2 regions of the Dyadobacter sp. HNCC25DJ187 genome follow, and region 2 is predicted to be linked to the other one. Evidence: riboswitches for the same ligand, from Rfam matches in the RefSeq annotation. Region 2 holds a riboswitch; the other holds the start of a gene.
What was found. A riboswitch is a leader RNA that binds a small molecule or an ion and turns the genes downstream of it on or off. The one in region 2 is predicted to bind cobalamin.
Positions count from the first base shown of each region.

Region 1: it holds a riboswitch for cobalamin, as region 2 does, so the genes downstream of both, AC1XUE_RS16620 (hypothetical protein) here and AC1XUE_RS22380 (TonB-dependent receptor plug domain-containing protein) in region 2, are expected to answer to the same signal.

Region 1 covers NZ_JBXHAT010000002.1:1,347,446-1,355,901, reverse strand. The annotation lists gene AC1XUE_RS16635 (hypothetical protein) at 1-84, shown strand, start outside; gene AC1XUE_RS16630 (oxygenase MpaB family protein) at 261-1,037, shown strand; gene AC1XUE_RS16625 (TonB-dependent receptor plug domain-containing protein) at 1,051-3,234, opposite strand; gene AC1XUE_RS16620 (hypothetical protein) at 3,272-3,904, opposite strand; cobalamin riboswitch at 4,037-4,308, opposite strand; cobalamin riboswitch at 4,362-4,630, shown strand; gene AC1XUE_RS16615 (TonB-dependent siderophore receptor) at 4,803-7,208, shown strand; gene AC1XUE_RS16610 (PepSY domain-containing protein) at 7,281-8,456, shown strand, end outside.
Region 2 covers NZ_JBXHAT010000003.1:252,036-260,491, reverse strand. The annotation lists gene AC1XUE_RS22400 (DEAD/DEAH box helicase) at 1-151, shown strand, start outside; gene AC1XUE_RS22395 (tetratricopeptide repeat protein) at 219-959, shown strand; gene AC1XUE_RS22390 (WG repeat-containing protein) at 996-2,327, opposite strand; gene AC1XUE_RS22385 (YncE family protein) at 2,636-3,706, opposite strand; gene AC1XUE_RS22380 (TonB-dependent receptor plug domain-containing protein) at 3,784-5,709, opposite strand; cobalamin riboswitch at 5,772-6,036, opposite strand; gene AC1XUE_RS22375 (DMT family transporter) at 6,547-7,473, shown strand; gene AC1XUE_RS22370 (thioredoxin family protein) at 7,576-8,124, shown strand; gene prfA (peptide chain release factor 1) at 8,251-8,456, opposite strand, start outside.

The DNA of each region.
Region 1 (8,456 bases), on a different contig from region 2:
ATCGTAGTGGGCGCAGTGATGGATTTCTTTCAGGTACACAAACTTAAGCCTGGTCATGACCAATACAATGATTATTATAGTTGAAATTAAGTGATATAAGATCAAAAATACCCATCAGTCAAATCAGCTGATGGGTATTTTTTTTAGTATTAATTTAACTTTGTTTTGCAAAGTACTTTATATTTGAATGTTGAATCTGATCTTTTGAAGGATTAGGACTCTCTTTTTATTATTTTTTGAATGGTAAATGGTTTTTCTGTATGGAGGATTTCGTGGAAAAAGATTCGGTGGTCAGGAAGATATGGGGAAAGGCTGATACAGTGCTTTTTATTTTTGCAGGAGCATCCGCAGAATTTGCCCTTAACAAGGCTGTGGATTGGCTTTACTATACTGGAAAACTCCCTGCGGATCCACTGGGAAGGTTATTTTCGACGGTCGGTTATGCGCGGCAGATCGTCTTTTCCAGTGAAGTTTCAGCCTTTCACGCTATTGACAAAATTGCGGCTATCCATCTGGCGGTAGAACATGCACGTGGTAGCTCAATACCGGATTGGGCTTATCGGGATGTTTTATTTATGCTGATTGATTACTCCATCAGATCTTTTGAATTGCTTGAAAGGAAACTGTCTGAAGAAGAAAAAGCTGAGGTTTTCGATGTTTTTTACCGGGTAGGAGATAGGATGGGCATTACGGGTTTGCCGCAAACTTTTGAGCAGTGGGAGAAAATGCGTGAGGAACATTTACATGAAAATATGGAATGCGGCCATTTTACGAAAGATTTGTACAAGCAGTACAGAAAACATCTTGGACATATGAGATTTATCATGCTGAAAGAAGTGCAGGCCATGGTTGCGCCCAATGAGGTTTCAACCATGTTAGGTTTGAAGCAATTTTCTTACCTCACTCCCGTGCTTGGGTTTTATAAGGCACTCCGCTGGTTGGGTATAGAAAAGTTTTTCCGGGATGCGCTGCTGCCACCGGATTACAAACAGCAGGTAATAGCACTGGATCAGCCGGAGGTATACGCCCACGGCTAATCCAGTGAATTGATTAGAATTGAATATGATACCTTACTGAAACTGCTCTGCCTGGTAGATTGTATCCTCTTTTCTCATAGTAATTTTCGTCCGTCAGGTTATTGACTTTCAGGGCGATCTGATGGGTGCCGGATATTCTGAACAAGGCTGTGAAATCTGCAACCATATGGGCCGGATATTCGATTTCAGGATTGATCGGATCTGTGTAGTCGATGTCTGTACGCGTACCTACAGACCTACCCGAAAGACGTACTTTCAGCCATTTCATGTTGTCATATTCCACACCGTAGTTGAATGTGTTCCTGGCCACATTCTGGATATCACGCGTAACAGAAGATGCATCGGTTCCCACAATCAGTTCTTTGGCGTTCAGTATAGACGTACCGTTCCAGAATGCTCTGAGCACATATCTGTAGTTGTTTAATACACCGAAATCATAGCTGATTTCCGTTTCCAAACCGCTGATCTCAGCATCAGCTGCATTTACAAAAGTGGCTCTGGAGACGATAACATCCTTATTTGGCAAAGGTTCGTTCACGGTAGTAATGATCTTTGCGATCCGGTTATCTACTTTTGTAGAGAAGTAAGTGGCACTTGCCGAAAGTCCGGATTTGGGTTTGTTCAGACTTAAACCCAAGTCCCAGCTCACGCTACTTTCGTTTTTGAGGTCAGGGTTTCCGGCAGTTACTGCAATACGTCCTCTTGAGTCTCTGATTTCGTTGTATCCGGCCACGCTATATGCATCGGTTGTCACAAAGGCACGACCAATTGCTGCTTTCAGTCTGAGAAACGGGATCAATTCATAAGTGATTCCCAAGCTTGGGCTGGTGAAAGGGTTTGTTCTTTTACCTGACTGATAAGTTGGAAGCAATGCTGTTTCCTTTACGTCAAATGTGATATTGTCATAACGGATACCGGGCTGGACGGTCAATTTTCCGAAGTTCAATAATGCCTGTGCAAAGAATGCGGAGGATATAATCGCATAAGCAGGCTGTGTCGGCGCACGTTCTGTGGTATCATTCGTCCATCGGCGACTGGTGGTCGATGCATTCAGGTAATCATATCCGAAAGTGACTGCGTGCTGTCCAATCTTCCACACGTCTTTTAGCTGGATACCTTTCCATGCATTATGCATTTGCGCGGAGCGGAATGGTATGACAGGTTTGCCGGATACGTTAAGCGTGAAGTTTTTAGTATTTTCCTCAGAACCAAACACTTTAAGTGATGGATTGTGTGTGCCAATTGTTCCGGTCAGCGCTACATCCAGTGCTGACCGATCCATATCTTTTTTACTGGCTTCGGTGCTGCCCGACGATATTTCTCCAGGAGATTCCACATCCTTCGCCTGGAATCGCTCGCCTCTTACATCCACTCTCCATTTATCTGTAATCTGGTAGCCAAGCCGTGCTGATCCTGAGAAATAATGAAGCTGAGTGAATGGTCTGCGTTGTCCGTCGGCTGTAGTCTCGTCCACGGATTCTACGGGTTGTGCTGTGTAATTCTTTTGAGCATCGGAGTATCCAAATGCGTTCCTAAAGAGGTTGTTTTTTCCAATTCTGTAATCTCTGGCTCGTTCGAAATAGGAAAAGGAAGCGTCATAATCCAGTTTGTTTGTCAGATTTCCGCCAGCATTGAAACCAGCCTGCAACGTTTCAAAACTTCCATATTCAAGAAATGCATTGCCTTGTGTAGCTCCTTTTGATCGTTTGGTGATGACGTTGATAACGCCGCCCATAGCTTGTGAACCGTACAGCGAAGATGCAGGGCCTTTCAGCACTTCAATTCTTTCTATACCGTTGAGGCTGATCTGTGATAAATTGGTTGCTCCGGCAGGGCGTCCGTCAATAAGCAATAGCGTACGCTGATTCAATCCTGAAAACTGAGGTCGAAACCCGCGGATACCTATTCCCGACGATAAGTTGGGATATTGAATAACATCCACAGCCGCCGTTTTTCTGACGATATCTGTCAGATCCAGAGACGGTGTCATCTGTATATCCTCCTTGGATATGAGTGTAATTTGCTGAGCAATCCTGTCTTTCTTTGTTTCAAAACGGGTAGCGGTAACTACAACGGGATTAAGGAGATTCTCTGCGGATGAGTCGGGAACGATCTGTTGCGCACTCACAAGAGCGGGTATTGCGATCAGACTGGCAAGTCCGTTAATCAATGCGAATTTGTAAAATTTTATATACATAAATGAATTGGTGATAACGGTAGGATAGATTTGATATTTAACTCTGAAAGGCTTCATAGAGGGTTATGAGGCCAATGATAATAGAAAATGTACCCACAACGTAGTTCACGACTGTCAGGAAGAATTCCTTTCGTTTTGCAAATTTGTTAATGGAGTAAGCAAAGAAATAGCCATAAACCGACATGGAGACAATAATCCCCACACTCTGCAAAACAATAATCCAAACAGCAGTTGTCGCATCGCTGGCTGCAAGTGTAAGTGCAACAGCACAGGCGCCTCCTGTTCCGGCTAATCCATGAAACATACCCACTACAAATGAGCGGCTCCAGGTGGTTTCGGCGAGCGGGGTATGCTCGACAGTTTGTGTTTTAAAGTTTCTTCTGATCGCTACGATACCCAGCCAAATCATCAGTGGACCAACAAGCGTCTCGACCTTATCCGAAATGTCAAGGGATACGGATGATTTGAGAAGTAGTACTAAAATAGCAAACAGGATCAGCGTAAAAGAATGTCCCAAAGCCCAATGGGAAGAGCGCCAGATGAGTTTCCAGCGATGCGATGGACTTTTGGCATCGTCGGTCGCCAATACAGATACGGCAGCCATGTGGTCTGGTTCGAACGAGTGTTGAACGCCTAACAGTAATGAATCTACCAGTAAGAGATTAATCATTTTTGATTTGGATAAAATAACTTGCGTTTTGCAAGATGATTCGTTTATCCGTAAAGCCGGGGGGAAATGCAGGAGAAGACCAGACAAAAAATGCCAGCCTTATGCCACTTGCTTTTCTTCCCGAAAGCAAAACGGAAATATGGTAAACTGGCAGGTCTTCTGGCTCGTTCAGATCTTGGCGCCTTCCCGGGAGGTGGTAATGAATTATAAATGATGAATGAAGAGTTAAACGTATAACTTCTGGAACTCACTCTTAATTCTTCATTCTTAACTTAATTCCTCCCAGTGGCTCTATTCGCCAGGATCTCTTTTTATGAACTTACAGCAGCGGGTACTGCTCCGGATTTTCACCGGATTCCCTATTAATCGCACCAGGGGTGCAAACCAATCAACGCACAAAACTAGTCATTTCACAATTTATAATCCTACCTTTGCGGCCTGAAAAGTTCTTTACAATATTTTTCCAACATAAAAGGGTTTTACTAATCCAGTGAATTAATAGGGAATCGTGTGAAAATCACGAACTGTCGCGCAACTGTAAGTAACACCAAAGTTTGCATCAGAAGATGTACACTGGGACCATGAGGAAATGATGAATGAAAAATTAAGAATGAAGAGTTATTTGAAAAAGATATTCTATCATTCACTCATTTAAAATTGACCTCTCCCGGGAAGTACGATGTAAATGTTACAAGTCAGGAGACCTGCCTTTTTTTGTTGACAATGCTTTCGCGAAATAAAGCTGAGTCTGGTATGGAAATAACCGGTTGCATGGCAACGTGCCTTGTACCGTTGATGCTTATGTCCTGTAAGCAACTTCCACATTCTCTTTAATTCTTCGCGTTAGCAGGTAAAATCTGCAAGGAGCTTTTAACTCATCTATAACAAAGTTAAAAGTATGCAAAACGAAGAAAGCTGCTATCCGCGAACTGGTAGTGGTAAACAAATCTCCCCAACATCAAACGGTAAAAATTTACTGAATTTCACGTTATTTCTGTTTTTTGTGCTGGTAACAGCCGGTGCATTTGCTGACCAGCCAGGAAGTGTATCAGGCTTCGTCAGAACCGAATCCGGAGAACCTCTGACCGGGATTCATGTACGATTGGAAAATACCTCCTTCGCCTCTATTACCGATGAAAAAGGCCGTTTTGAGTTTAGAAATGTACCAGCCGGACGATATACTTTTCTGGCAAGCGGAGTAGGATATGATGCCCGTAAGGAGAACATTGAGGTAAGAAACAACAATGAAACCATTCTGGAATACCAGCTCAACAGCCGGACCAACGAGTTGTCTGAAGTAATGGTGAGTACAGCCAGAGTACAGACATTTTCGTCTGTCAATAAAATGGATGTTCCATTGCGAGACCTTCCCATTACGACCTCATCTGTGGGTGTGAAAACCATCGAACAACGCGGTATTGATGATTTGGGCGAAGCCATGAAAAATACTACTGGTGTACGCGCTAATAATACCTACGGTGGATTTCAGCATTTTACAATACGTGGTTTCTCCAACTTTGTCCTTCTGGTAGATGGAGTGCGTGATGAGCGCCACAATATTTCCACCAGTGCACCCAATACCAATCTTGCCAATGTAGAAAGTATTGAAGTACTGAAAGGACCAGCTTCTGTGCTGTTTGGTCACTCCGCATTGGGTGGTATCATTAACATTGTACGTAAACGGCCTACTGCAGGCTTGAAAGCAGATTTCTCTGCCAGTTACGGAAGTTTTAATACGCGTCGGATCCGGGCAGGGGCTGGCGGTGCTATCAATGATAAATTACGTTATCGCGTCGATTTTGGAATGTCAGATACAGATGGCTATCGTAAGTCGGGATCTAATACAAACAATGGCTATCTGGCCCTGGAATATACGCCCACTGAAAAGGATCTTTTTTATCTCACAGTTGGGGCTAACAAGGATATTTACGACACCGAAACCGGTATTCCTATGCTGGCAGGGAGCAAACTGGCGCCTGGCCTCAATGTGAATACACGCTACAATGATCCTCAGGATTTTCTGAAACATACCCGTTACGATTTCCAGTTGAAGTATGTGCGTCAGATCAATTCAAGACTCAGGCTGTCTAATCAGCTGTCTTACTATGACGATAATATAGACTATTTTTCTACCGAAGAACTGACCTTCAATTCAACCCTTGATTCGATTACGCGCTCATTTCCCTATTACTTCAATCACCTGACCAAGCCATTACAAAATCAGCTTGAACTGACTTACGATTTCAATACCGGACACGTGCAGCACAAACTGCTGGCTGGTTATTCACTGAGTTTACTGGATCGTAAGACCTACAACGCGAATGTGTACGGACCGGGATCGTATGTGACCATTCCGGTGAATAATCCGGTAGAAAATCAGGGGTTCAGAGGTTACAGTACCACCAATTACCGCGCTACAATGGAAAATGTCCATGGTATTTACGTCCAGGATTTTCTGACTATTTCGGAAAAACTGAAAGCGCTGGCCGGTCTGCGTTACGATATTTTTGATGGAAGATACTACACGGATAAAGTCGATGAAAACAGGAATGTAACAGAAAAAGGAGCAGAATCTACAATCTCTAAATCAGCACTTACGTATCGTCTGGGATTGGTATATCAGCCGATTGAAATTTTGTCTGTATATGCTTCTTATTCAACATATTTTAAGCCTTCCCGCCGAGTAGCACCTAATGGAGAAACTTTTGATCCCGAGACAGGTTATCAAGCTGAAATCGGAAGCCGGTTGGAGATATCCAACAGATGGTCGGGAAACCTTTCTCTCTATTACATGCGCAAGGACAACCAGCTTGAAAGCTTGCCAGGTGGCATTTTGAAACGCGTGGGTTCTGCAGAATCAAAAGGATTTGAAGCCGAACTTCATGGCAATCCGATCGCAGGCCTGGACATCACAGCAGGTTATACTTTTGCCAATGCCAAATACCTTCCATTTGCCGACGGTGAAGTGAATAGTGTGGCAGGAAAACAAACTGCTTTTGCTCCTAAAAATCTTGTGAATGTGTGGATCAACTACGAATTCCAGACTTCGGCATTCAAAGGATTGAATTTCGGTGCAGGAGCCAATTATATGGACGAAACTTTTACCAACAGCGCCAATACATATGTGTTGCCTGCTTATACGCTGGCGGATGTGGCCCTGGGCTATCGTTTTGGTAAAGTGGGTCTGCGTCTGAACGTAAATAATGTATTCAACGAGAAGTATTTCGCAAATGCCATTTTTGCCAATCAGTTCTCGCCTGGCCCTACAAGGAATTTTCTGGTGAGTATCAGATACAGTTTATAAGAGATACACAGCATTGGTGAGCGGGAGGTATCTGCTCACCAATTATTTTTTATCCCGTCCTATGGGAATACCATGAAACATCTTATTAAATTTTTTCTGCTTGTTCACCGGTACCTGGGGTTGGCGTTGAGTTTGCTTTTTGTAATCTGGTTTTTGTCGGGGTTTGCGATGATGTATGTCAAATACCCGACCATGCGGCAAAATGAGCGTCTTCAGAATTTGCCTGTGGCTCAGTTTCAGAACGCAAAGTTCAATCTGAAACAGGCCATGGAGCAGGCGGGCGTAACAGATACATTCAGAATCGCCCGATTGGGTATGATGCTTGATCGTCCGGTTTACCGCTTCACAACAACGAAGGGCGAGTATAAAGCCATATTTGCTGATACAGGAGAGCTGTTTGCAGGAACAGATTCTACGCTGGCAATAGCGCTCGCAACGGCATTTGAGAAACAAAAAAGCACACCTTCCAAAATTGAAAAACTGACAGAAATTGACCAGTGGATGGCAGCTGCGCGGTCGATGGGATATGGCGTTCCTGTGTATCGCCTCACGATGGACGATCCTGCCGGAACTTACATTTATGTCTCAACCCAAACCGGTGAGGTGGTACAACGAGTGAATGCCAAACAGCGATTCCTGGCCTGGCTCGGCCCGATTCCGCACTGGATTTACCCGACTATTTTATTGAGAAACCGACCACTCTGGAACGACATCATCATCTGGACATCCACACTGGGTTCGATCATGTGTATTGCCGGAATTGTGATGGGATTTGTACGTTACAAAAGACGGGATTCCAAATCTTTAGCATTCAGTCCCTATAAGAAACGCTGGTTTCGCTGGCATCACTACACCGGATTCGTTTTCGGAATTTTTGTCTTTACCTGGGTTTTCAGTGGCTTACTTTCTATGACGCCCTGGGATTGGGCTCCTTTCACAAGACTTAATCCGGAAGAATCGGACAAGTGGACTGGCGGTATCATGAAGCCTGAATTATTTACCGGATCCATCCCCGACGCGGCAGTAAAGCTCAGCACAGAATTAAAAATCAAAGAATTACACTACACGCAAATTTTTGGTAAACCCTATTGGCTGGCTTATCAGGATGAGTTCAACACCAGGTTACTCGCGGCAGATGATTCACTTGCCAAACCAATAACAGGTTTTCAGCAGGATTTACTACTTGCCGGGATTAAGAATCTGAATACGAAAAATGAGGTTGTTGAAACAATTTTGCTGACGGAGTAC
Region 2 (8,456 bases):
AAGGAAAGAAGATCCGACATTCCTGGGAGCGTTCCATGAAAAGAAGAAGGTTTACCGACCCGCCATGAAGAGCGTTGCAAAAAATCAAAAGTCCCGCAATCGTAACCCCGGAACACGGAATAATTCAACCGGACGATCCAAAAGAAAATAATACAATACAAATCGGATTATTCCGTTTATCTTGGACAATAGAAAACCTGTTTCTCTATTAAAGCTTTATGAAAGATTCTTTTATTTTTTGGCTTGCCCTTTTATTACCTGCGTTAAGTTCGGCCCAACAAACTCACCTGGCCAGTGCAGGTCAATCTTCTGATACCAATGTGGCTGCAAAAAAGCCTTTGGAATTAAAAGAAAGACGAGTTTTGCCTCTTTTCGGAGAACTCAGTAAGACATCTGAACAGATTGGTGAAGAAATTCAATTTTTGAGTGAGTGCGACAAATCCTTTTCCAGCCGTACTGAAGCCAGCAGCTTTTTTTCTGCGCGGGCCTGGGAATATCTTCAGGAAGGTTCTCTTGATACTGCATGTTACCGTTTTAATCTGGCTAATTTGCTGAATGATAAGAATGTTGAAACATACTGGGGCCTTGGAGTAGTATCCTACCAACGTCAGAACTGGGTAGATGCGAAAAGAATGCTAAGCCGTGGAGTGGATCTGCAAGGGGATAACGTACCTCTTTTGGTTGACCTGGCAACTGTAGATCTGAAATTGTACGAGTTGACTAACAGAAAGGAAGAACTTAACGAAGCTGCTACTGTATTGAAGCACGCCGTCAGTCTGGATTCAACCTATGCGCTCGGGCAGTACAATCTCGCGCTCGTACACTACAATCTGGATCAACCAGATGAAGCGTGGGTACATTTGCATCACGGACGTAAGCTGGATTTCAGTCAGATCAACCTTGATTTTATAGAATTGCTAAAGGCTAAAAGGCCTGATCCTGAAGGATTTTTTAAATAAAACGATATAGATTTAAAACCCGGTAAGTTTCAACGCTTAGCGGGTTTTTCTTTTCTGCACTTTTCTGAATATATAGCTGTTCAAAAGAATGAATAGCACTACTGCAATCAGGATAAATACAGCATTCCACATAAATGAGAAGCCTATAAACTTTTCCGAACCGTCCAGGCTCAGTTCGTACCGGATACCGTTCCTGTCGGCGGTAGTTGTTTTCTGGTTAAATGGCAATGCATGTGCATAATCATCGCGTCCTACCAACTCATTGTCAACATTGATATAGCCATAGGTTTCATTCATTCTTACCATGGAAAGGCCATTCTGAAAATAGGAAGCGAACTCATATTTCAGAGGAGTACGGACTTTCCCGGTTTTGTCAATATGCCCGAACTTTCCGTTGATAGCCACCGCAGCTCTGTCTTCCGCTGTGAAACCACTGGCTTCATCATATAAAAAGGGAATCCGAACCTTACCGGTTTTATCAATACAGCCCCACTTGTTATTCTTTTTGACCCAGAATAATCCGGCAGTAGGTTTGCGTGTATCTGTAAATTCAAAGCCCGTGATCATCTCTCCGGTAAATACATTGATGAATCCGTAACGGTCACCGTATCTCACCCGCTCCATACCCTGACCTGAGAATTTATATTCCGGATCAATATCATCCAGTGCAACCGGAATACGCAAAATCATATTCTTATCGATAATCCCATACTTCCCTTTGTACAGGAAATGGTATATCCCTTTGGCTTCTTTGATCTCCTTTTCTATATAAGGACTAAAATTCCAGTTGAGCAGATAAAGCTCTTTTTTCTTCCACCAGATAATGTCCTCTTTCGTATCGCGGTTACAGACGAAATCAACTGTCGCTTTTGAAATCAGAAAGTCATCTTTGAATTTTTCAATGGGTATCCTGTAAATTTCTTTGCCGGTGGTGTCAATATAAGAGAGTCCGTATTGCTTACCAGTTTGATACATTACCCAGGTTTTTCCCTGGTAGTATTTATCTGTACCCAAATATATAGGCTCTACAACTACCTTTCCTTTTTTATCAATAAATCCATGTAAACCCTGTTTGGATGCATTAGCTTCCATGGGTACAAACTCGGCCAGACCGTTCGAGAACTCACCTATATCCCGATAAGCCGGGGTTAGCTTTTTGCCATTTCTATCAACCAGGAAAGAAGCATAGTCCCGACAGTTTACATCAATTTTTTTGACTACAAATATATCTCCATACTTCTGGTGCTCGGAGTATTCTTTGAGCCAGGCCGGACCCGAAGTAGCGGGTTGTTGCGCTTTCGCAAAATGAAAATGGAAAAGAAGAAAACCAAAAAGGAAGATTCTACCTGGAATTGTTGAGCTATTCACTATACTGACCTGTTCATTTCCGAATATATTGACAACGACGAAGATACCAATAACTGATTTGAATGAGCAAAAGTTTGGGTGAGAACTTCACGCCGGTCTGCGAGACCCGGTCTTCGCGACTCGGTCTGCGAGACCCGGTCTGCATGACGAAGTCAGGCTGAACGGATAGCACTGGATCAACCGTTCAGTCCGGCGATGCCGTACAGACCGGGACTGATCCGCGAAAACCGGGTCGCTAACAAAAAAAGCGATCCGCCGGGAAATACCCGACAGATCGCTCAAACTCTGTATTACCTAAATCTTCAGGCTTATCTGAATACGAATCCAATTGGATTAGCCCCTACTTTAACTGAATCTACAACTGATCCGTCCGTACGGTAACGAACCGCGTAACCCGACTGCACATAAGAAGGCGTGACGCCTGCATAAATCAATCCTTGTTTCGGATCTACATTTAGTCCTGTAAAGTTCCTATTGATAAATGGCTTAGAAACATCAATTACTGAATCATCTATGCTTACTTTATATACCTGACCTTTTGTACCAAAATCAGAAGTCAGCATAAAGAATATCGTCCTTTTGTCCAGGCTGAAAGTCATGTTAGCCACCAATTTGGAAATATCGTTACCTGCATTCAGTGTTCCTTTTGCATAAGTATCCAGGCTCACTTTTGAAATACTGCGACCAGCACCTACCCAAAGCAAGCCATTTGCATCGATTCCAATCGGTGAAGGAGCACCGTCAAATTCTACCGTTTTCACGATTTCATCTGTGTTGATATCAATGACTGTAAGAGTCTTTCCATTCGTATAATCAGTAGTTCCTACATATAATTTACCGGCATGAACCAAAACATCTTTTGGCCCTTTGGCAATATTGATCTTTTTCGTAACCCTATTGGTATTGAGATCAATCACTGCGATATACCCTGTTGAATAAGCATAATCACTGTTAGTTCCCCAGCAGGAAACATACAACTTCGACGAACTTGCGAAAGCCACGCGCATTGGATTTTCAATATCAGGAGCACCAATCGAAGCTATTTTCTCCATGGTATTGGCATCCACAATCTCCACTTTATCCTGCCCTGCAGCACTATTATCCACGGCAATAGCACCTTTGCCTTCCATAAACGCATAGCCCTGAGCTCCACCCTTTAGATTTCCCCCGTTTACGGTTGCATATACGTCCAGATCCGCCTCTCTTTTTTCTCGCTTAAAGAATGATAAGCTTCCATTGTTATCCGACCAGTTTCCTAATGTCGTTACAAAAACGCCATCCACATAATCGCCTTTTGGTGCGGGATCGCTTTGGTTACAGGACCAGACTAAAAAAGACAGTGAAGCGGCTAAAATGCCCTTAGTAAGTTGTTTTTTCATATTCATGTTCAAATTTACTGATTCATCCGGTTTTCACCGGTGTTCTGATGGTGATTTATAATGTTGATGTTTCTCATTCAGCTTCCTGCTGACTTCACAGCAGAAGATCTGTAACTCAAAAGTAAATTAACAGCAAAACTTCTTCCCGGCATGGCGTTGCTTCTTACATTCAGGTAGAAGGTATTACTGATGTTATTCACCTGCCCTTGCACCCGAAGTTGCATATTGCCGAAATTACAATTGGTTTCTGCCAAAATATTAGCCAGTATATAACTATCCAGATATAACGAATTATCGGTGCGCGTAAATCTCCTGCTCACAGCCAGCAACTGGCCGGAAAGGCGGAAATTCCGGTACGCTCCGAATAAATTGACATTACCTGAATGCTTGGGCGTGTACGTTAGCTGCTTGCCTACAATATCTACTGCGTAGGCGTCGTATACCTTTTCCTGAGAACTGCGGGTGTAGGTGTAATTCACCTTTGCGCCTGTTTTGATTCTGCCTAAAGCAGCGTTCCAGCCTGCCTGTAACTCTATTCCTCTCGCCAGCACTTCATGCAGATTCTCTACTCTGAAACTATTACCGGGATTCCAGTAACTCCAGTTTTTGATACGATTATGATAGGCTGTTGCTGAAAAATTAAACAATTGATGACCAGCTACATATTGCTGCTCTAAACCAACCTCTTTGTTAAAACCACTTTCAGGTTTGATATCAGGATTGCCCAACGCTTTCCAATAACGTTCGTTGAGTGTAGGAACGCGGTAGCTTCGGGCGAGCGATCCTTTTACCCTCAGTGTGTATCTACTCGTCCGTATCAGCGGATATTCGGCTCCCAAAGAAGGTGTAAACGGTGGCTGGAAACCTGTCACAAACGCCTGTCGAAGATTCGCAGATACCAAAAGACCTGATGCCGTTTCCCAGCGTGTAAGTATAAAGAGATCACCCCGGTTCTCTGTAATTTCAGGGCGTTCGTATCCGGCAACCCTCGTCCGAAAATGGGTAAATTCGCCTCCGCTCTTCATCTGTATAGTCCCTGCATTTCCCACATTCCAATAAAAATCCTTCTCGATTCTGCTTCCCAGCTTGTCCGTGACGGCATGATCCAGATTAGAATAATCACCCGTAGCATAGTCGATGATATCCCGCACCCAGGAAGTCCGCACCGAAAAATCATTCCATTGGTATTTCAGCATGGTCCGGTATGCCGCTGTTTGGGTGAGTTCTCTCCCGGCCTCATTTTGAGGGTTGATCGTCAGGGCATTGTCGGTAAGCCACACATGGGCAGATAATTCGTGGTTATTGTTTGAACGAAGGAAAATGTCCTGTACAAGACCTTTCTGAAAAGTACGGGTCGGCAGCAGCGGCACACCCTGGCGTAAAGGCTCAGGGAAACTGTTTTTCATACTACCATAATAGATAGCTGTTTTTCCTGAAACAGTCCAGTTGCCCATCGCTGTACCATATTTGGCAAATACCTGCGTCTGACTATTTCGAAAACTCTCCTGCTGCCTGCCTATTGACACGCTGAAACCCTGTGCAGGAGCTGCACTATTCAGTAAAATACTTCCACCTACTGCGTCTGTCCCGACTATACTCGCAGCGGAACCATACTGAACAGCAAGCTGGTCAAAACCGGCAACGGGAATGGTGGAAAAATCGGACTGCCCTAAAGTTGGAGAATTGATATTGAGGCCATTCCACAATAGCGCGGTATGATTGGCAGAGGTTCCGCGAAAGGAAACAGTAGTGAGCGCACCCGGACCGTAGTTTTTAAAAGCAAGAGCTGTATTGTAAGCCAGTATATCAGCCAGATTCTGAAATCTGAACTGCATAAGCGTAACCGAATCAATTTTCTGCAATTTCAATCCGCTCATAAAGCGCTCCGGAGCCGTTCCCCTTACTATAGCAGGAGCAAGGACAATAGAATCCTTTTGAGCAAAAGACTGGTACGAAAGAGCACAGCCAATTACACACAGCAGACAAACATAAAAACCAACCATTTTAAACACCTTTAAACCAGATAGAAATACCATAATCCGGCTCTTCCTCCGAAAGCCGTTGTATCACAAGATGTGTTCAGGCAGGTCTCCTGGCTCAGTCCGATGATCTGTTGCCTTCCCGGAGCATTGTCAAAAGAAAAAAACCGAACGAGATAATAATTCTATCATTCGCTCATTCTTTCATTCATTGTCTCCAGTGGCTACGAAGATGCAGATTCATCTTTGATGGACTGTACAGTTGCGGGGACAGCTTTCGCATTAAACGAAATTCCCTTTTAAGCTTCTTTCTCATTTAGAGAGCATAGCACCAAAACAATACAAAAGTAGTGAATATTGAGGAGCTTACACGAAACTAAGATTTATCTTGTAATAGTGATTACACAGAGAGCCACAGAGAAAATCTGATTAGCAAGTGAGAAAGATCCGATTGGAAGTATAAACTCTGTGCATCTATTTTCATCTCTATGTACGTCTGTGTAACGTAATACTTACCTCGTAGTAGTGATTGCATTTTGTCGTCTGAGCAGTACCCCTGAGTACATTAGATAGAAATTCCCTGTTACATAAAATCGCGTAGCGATGTAATGTTGGTAGAAATCTGAGCGGTTGCGGTAATTACATCTAAATCCCGTCAGGGATGTAATATCAAATACCAGGGAACTATTTCTCTACCGATGTTGCATACCTGACGGCACTTTAAGGAAATCTGCACCCCAACCTTGCTACCAATATTACATGCCTCACGGCATTTTAAAAAGGTAAACTCTGCGATTCTCTTTTTGTCTCCGTACACCTCTGTGTAACCTAATCTCTATCTTTGTAAAAATCTTATTTCCCTTGACTGCCACAGCCGACAACCGCTTTACTTTCCCAGAATCTCAGAAAGGCATTATCCTGATGCTTGGAGCGGCATTTTTCTTTTCGCTTACTTCAGCTATATCCAAGCATATCGGAAAAGAATTCCATATAGTACAGCTTGTATTTTTCAGGAACATTGTCGGGGTTATATTCATTTTATCAAGTATCCGTAATCGGCCATTAGAACAAAAAGGAGGTGGTAAACTCGGACTATTGATTTTTCGCGGTATTGTAGGTACGCTTTCGCTATACCTGCTGTTTTACGCCATCCAGACGCTGGGCCTTGGACGTGCATCCACCTATCAATATACTTATCCTATTTTCCTCGCCCTGCTATCCTGGCTGCTCATAGGAGAAACGCTGAACAAAAGAGAATGGGCGGCTATTTTCATTGGTTTTAGTGGTATACTGCTTGTCTTCAGGCCTGATCTTTCGCTGCTGTGGCGGGACAATGTGCTCGGACTTGGTAATGCAGTATTGACTGCGATCTCGTATGTCTCGATCCGCCAACTTGGCTGGGTGTATGATTCCCGCGCTATTATTTTATCTTTTATGCTGAGTGGCATACTGATGCCGATTATCTCCATGCTGGTTGGAACCTATTTTCCAATGGACGGGCTGGATTTCCTGATCGGTACATTCAAATGGCCTGAAACCGCCGGCCAATGGCTCGCTTTTCTTGCATTGGGATTGACGGCTTTGATAGGACAGAAAATGCTTACACAATCGTTCAGCTACGATAAGGCCGGACGGGTTGCCGCCATTGGCTATTCCAATATCCTTTTCTCTGTGCTGATCGGTTTTTTCATGGGAGAAGCTTTCCCATCCATTTCTTCGCTGGCTGGTATGGGGCTTATTATTGCAGGAGGGATTATGGTATCACTGGCTAAAACCAAGCAGGTATGAGCCTGTCCGAGCTAAAAACCAGGTTCATGGATGAATCCCAGGCCATCAGCCAATTAATTCAATAAAATCTGCGTTATCCACCTATACGTACAAGTTATCAACATGAAAAAGCAGTTTTCCATCTATCCGCTCATTATTCTGGTAATTGCAGTCCTAACGGGCTTCCGTTCTGATGTAGCAGAAAAACCGGCAGACGCCATTCAATGGCTGACGATCGAACAGGCTTATACCAAAATGAAGTCGGAGCCACGCAAGATTCTGATTGATGTGTATACTGACTGGTGTGGTTGGTGCAAGGTAATGGACAAGGAAACTTTTAAAAACAAAGCGGTTGTCGACTATATCAATAAAAAATACTACGCTGTCAAACTAAATGCCGAGCAGAAGGAAGCGATTACGATTGGGTATAAAAAATTTGTGTCGCAGGGCCGTACGCACGAACTGGCGCTGGCACTCACCAACAATCAGCCAAGTTACCCTACCACGGTTTTTCTGGATGACCAGTTTCAGATGATACAGCCTTTACCAGGCTATATGAAAGCGAAGGAGTTCCATGAGGTGATTACGTTTTTCGGAGAAGATTACCACAAAAAGGAGCCTTTCGAAACGTATAAAGGAAAGACGTATCCGGGATTGTACCCGGCGCGGTAATAGTTGGTTCAACCCTTACAGGGTTGCGGGTTTGTGACTAAAATTTCATGACCCCGGATTTTCATCCGGGGCTATTCATATTAAACCCTTACAGGGTTATCTCAAAAGTCCGTCGCCTTAAGTAAATTAAACCGCTTCGCCCTCCTGCATTCTTTCCGCATTTTCAGCGATACGCAGTCTTTCGATAAATTCGGCAATGTCTCCTTCCATTACAGCAGGAAGATTGTACACGGTGTAACCAATGCGGTGATCGGTAATCCGGCTCTGCGGATAGTTATAGGTACGGATCTTATCGGAACGGTCGCCACTTCCCACCATCGTCTTACGTTGTG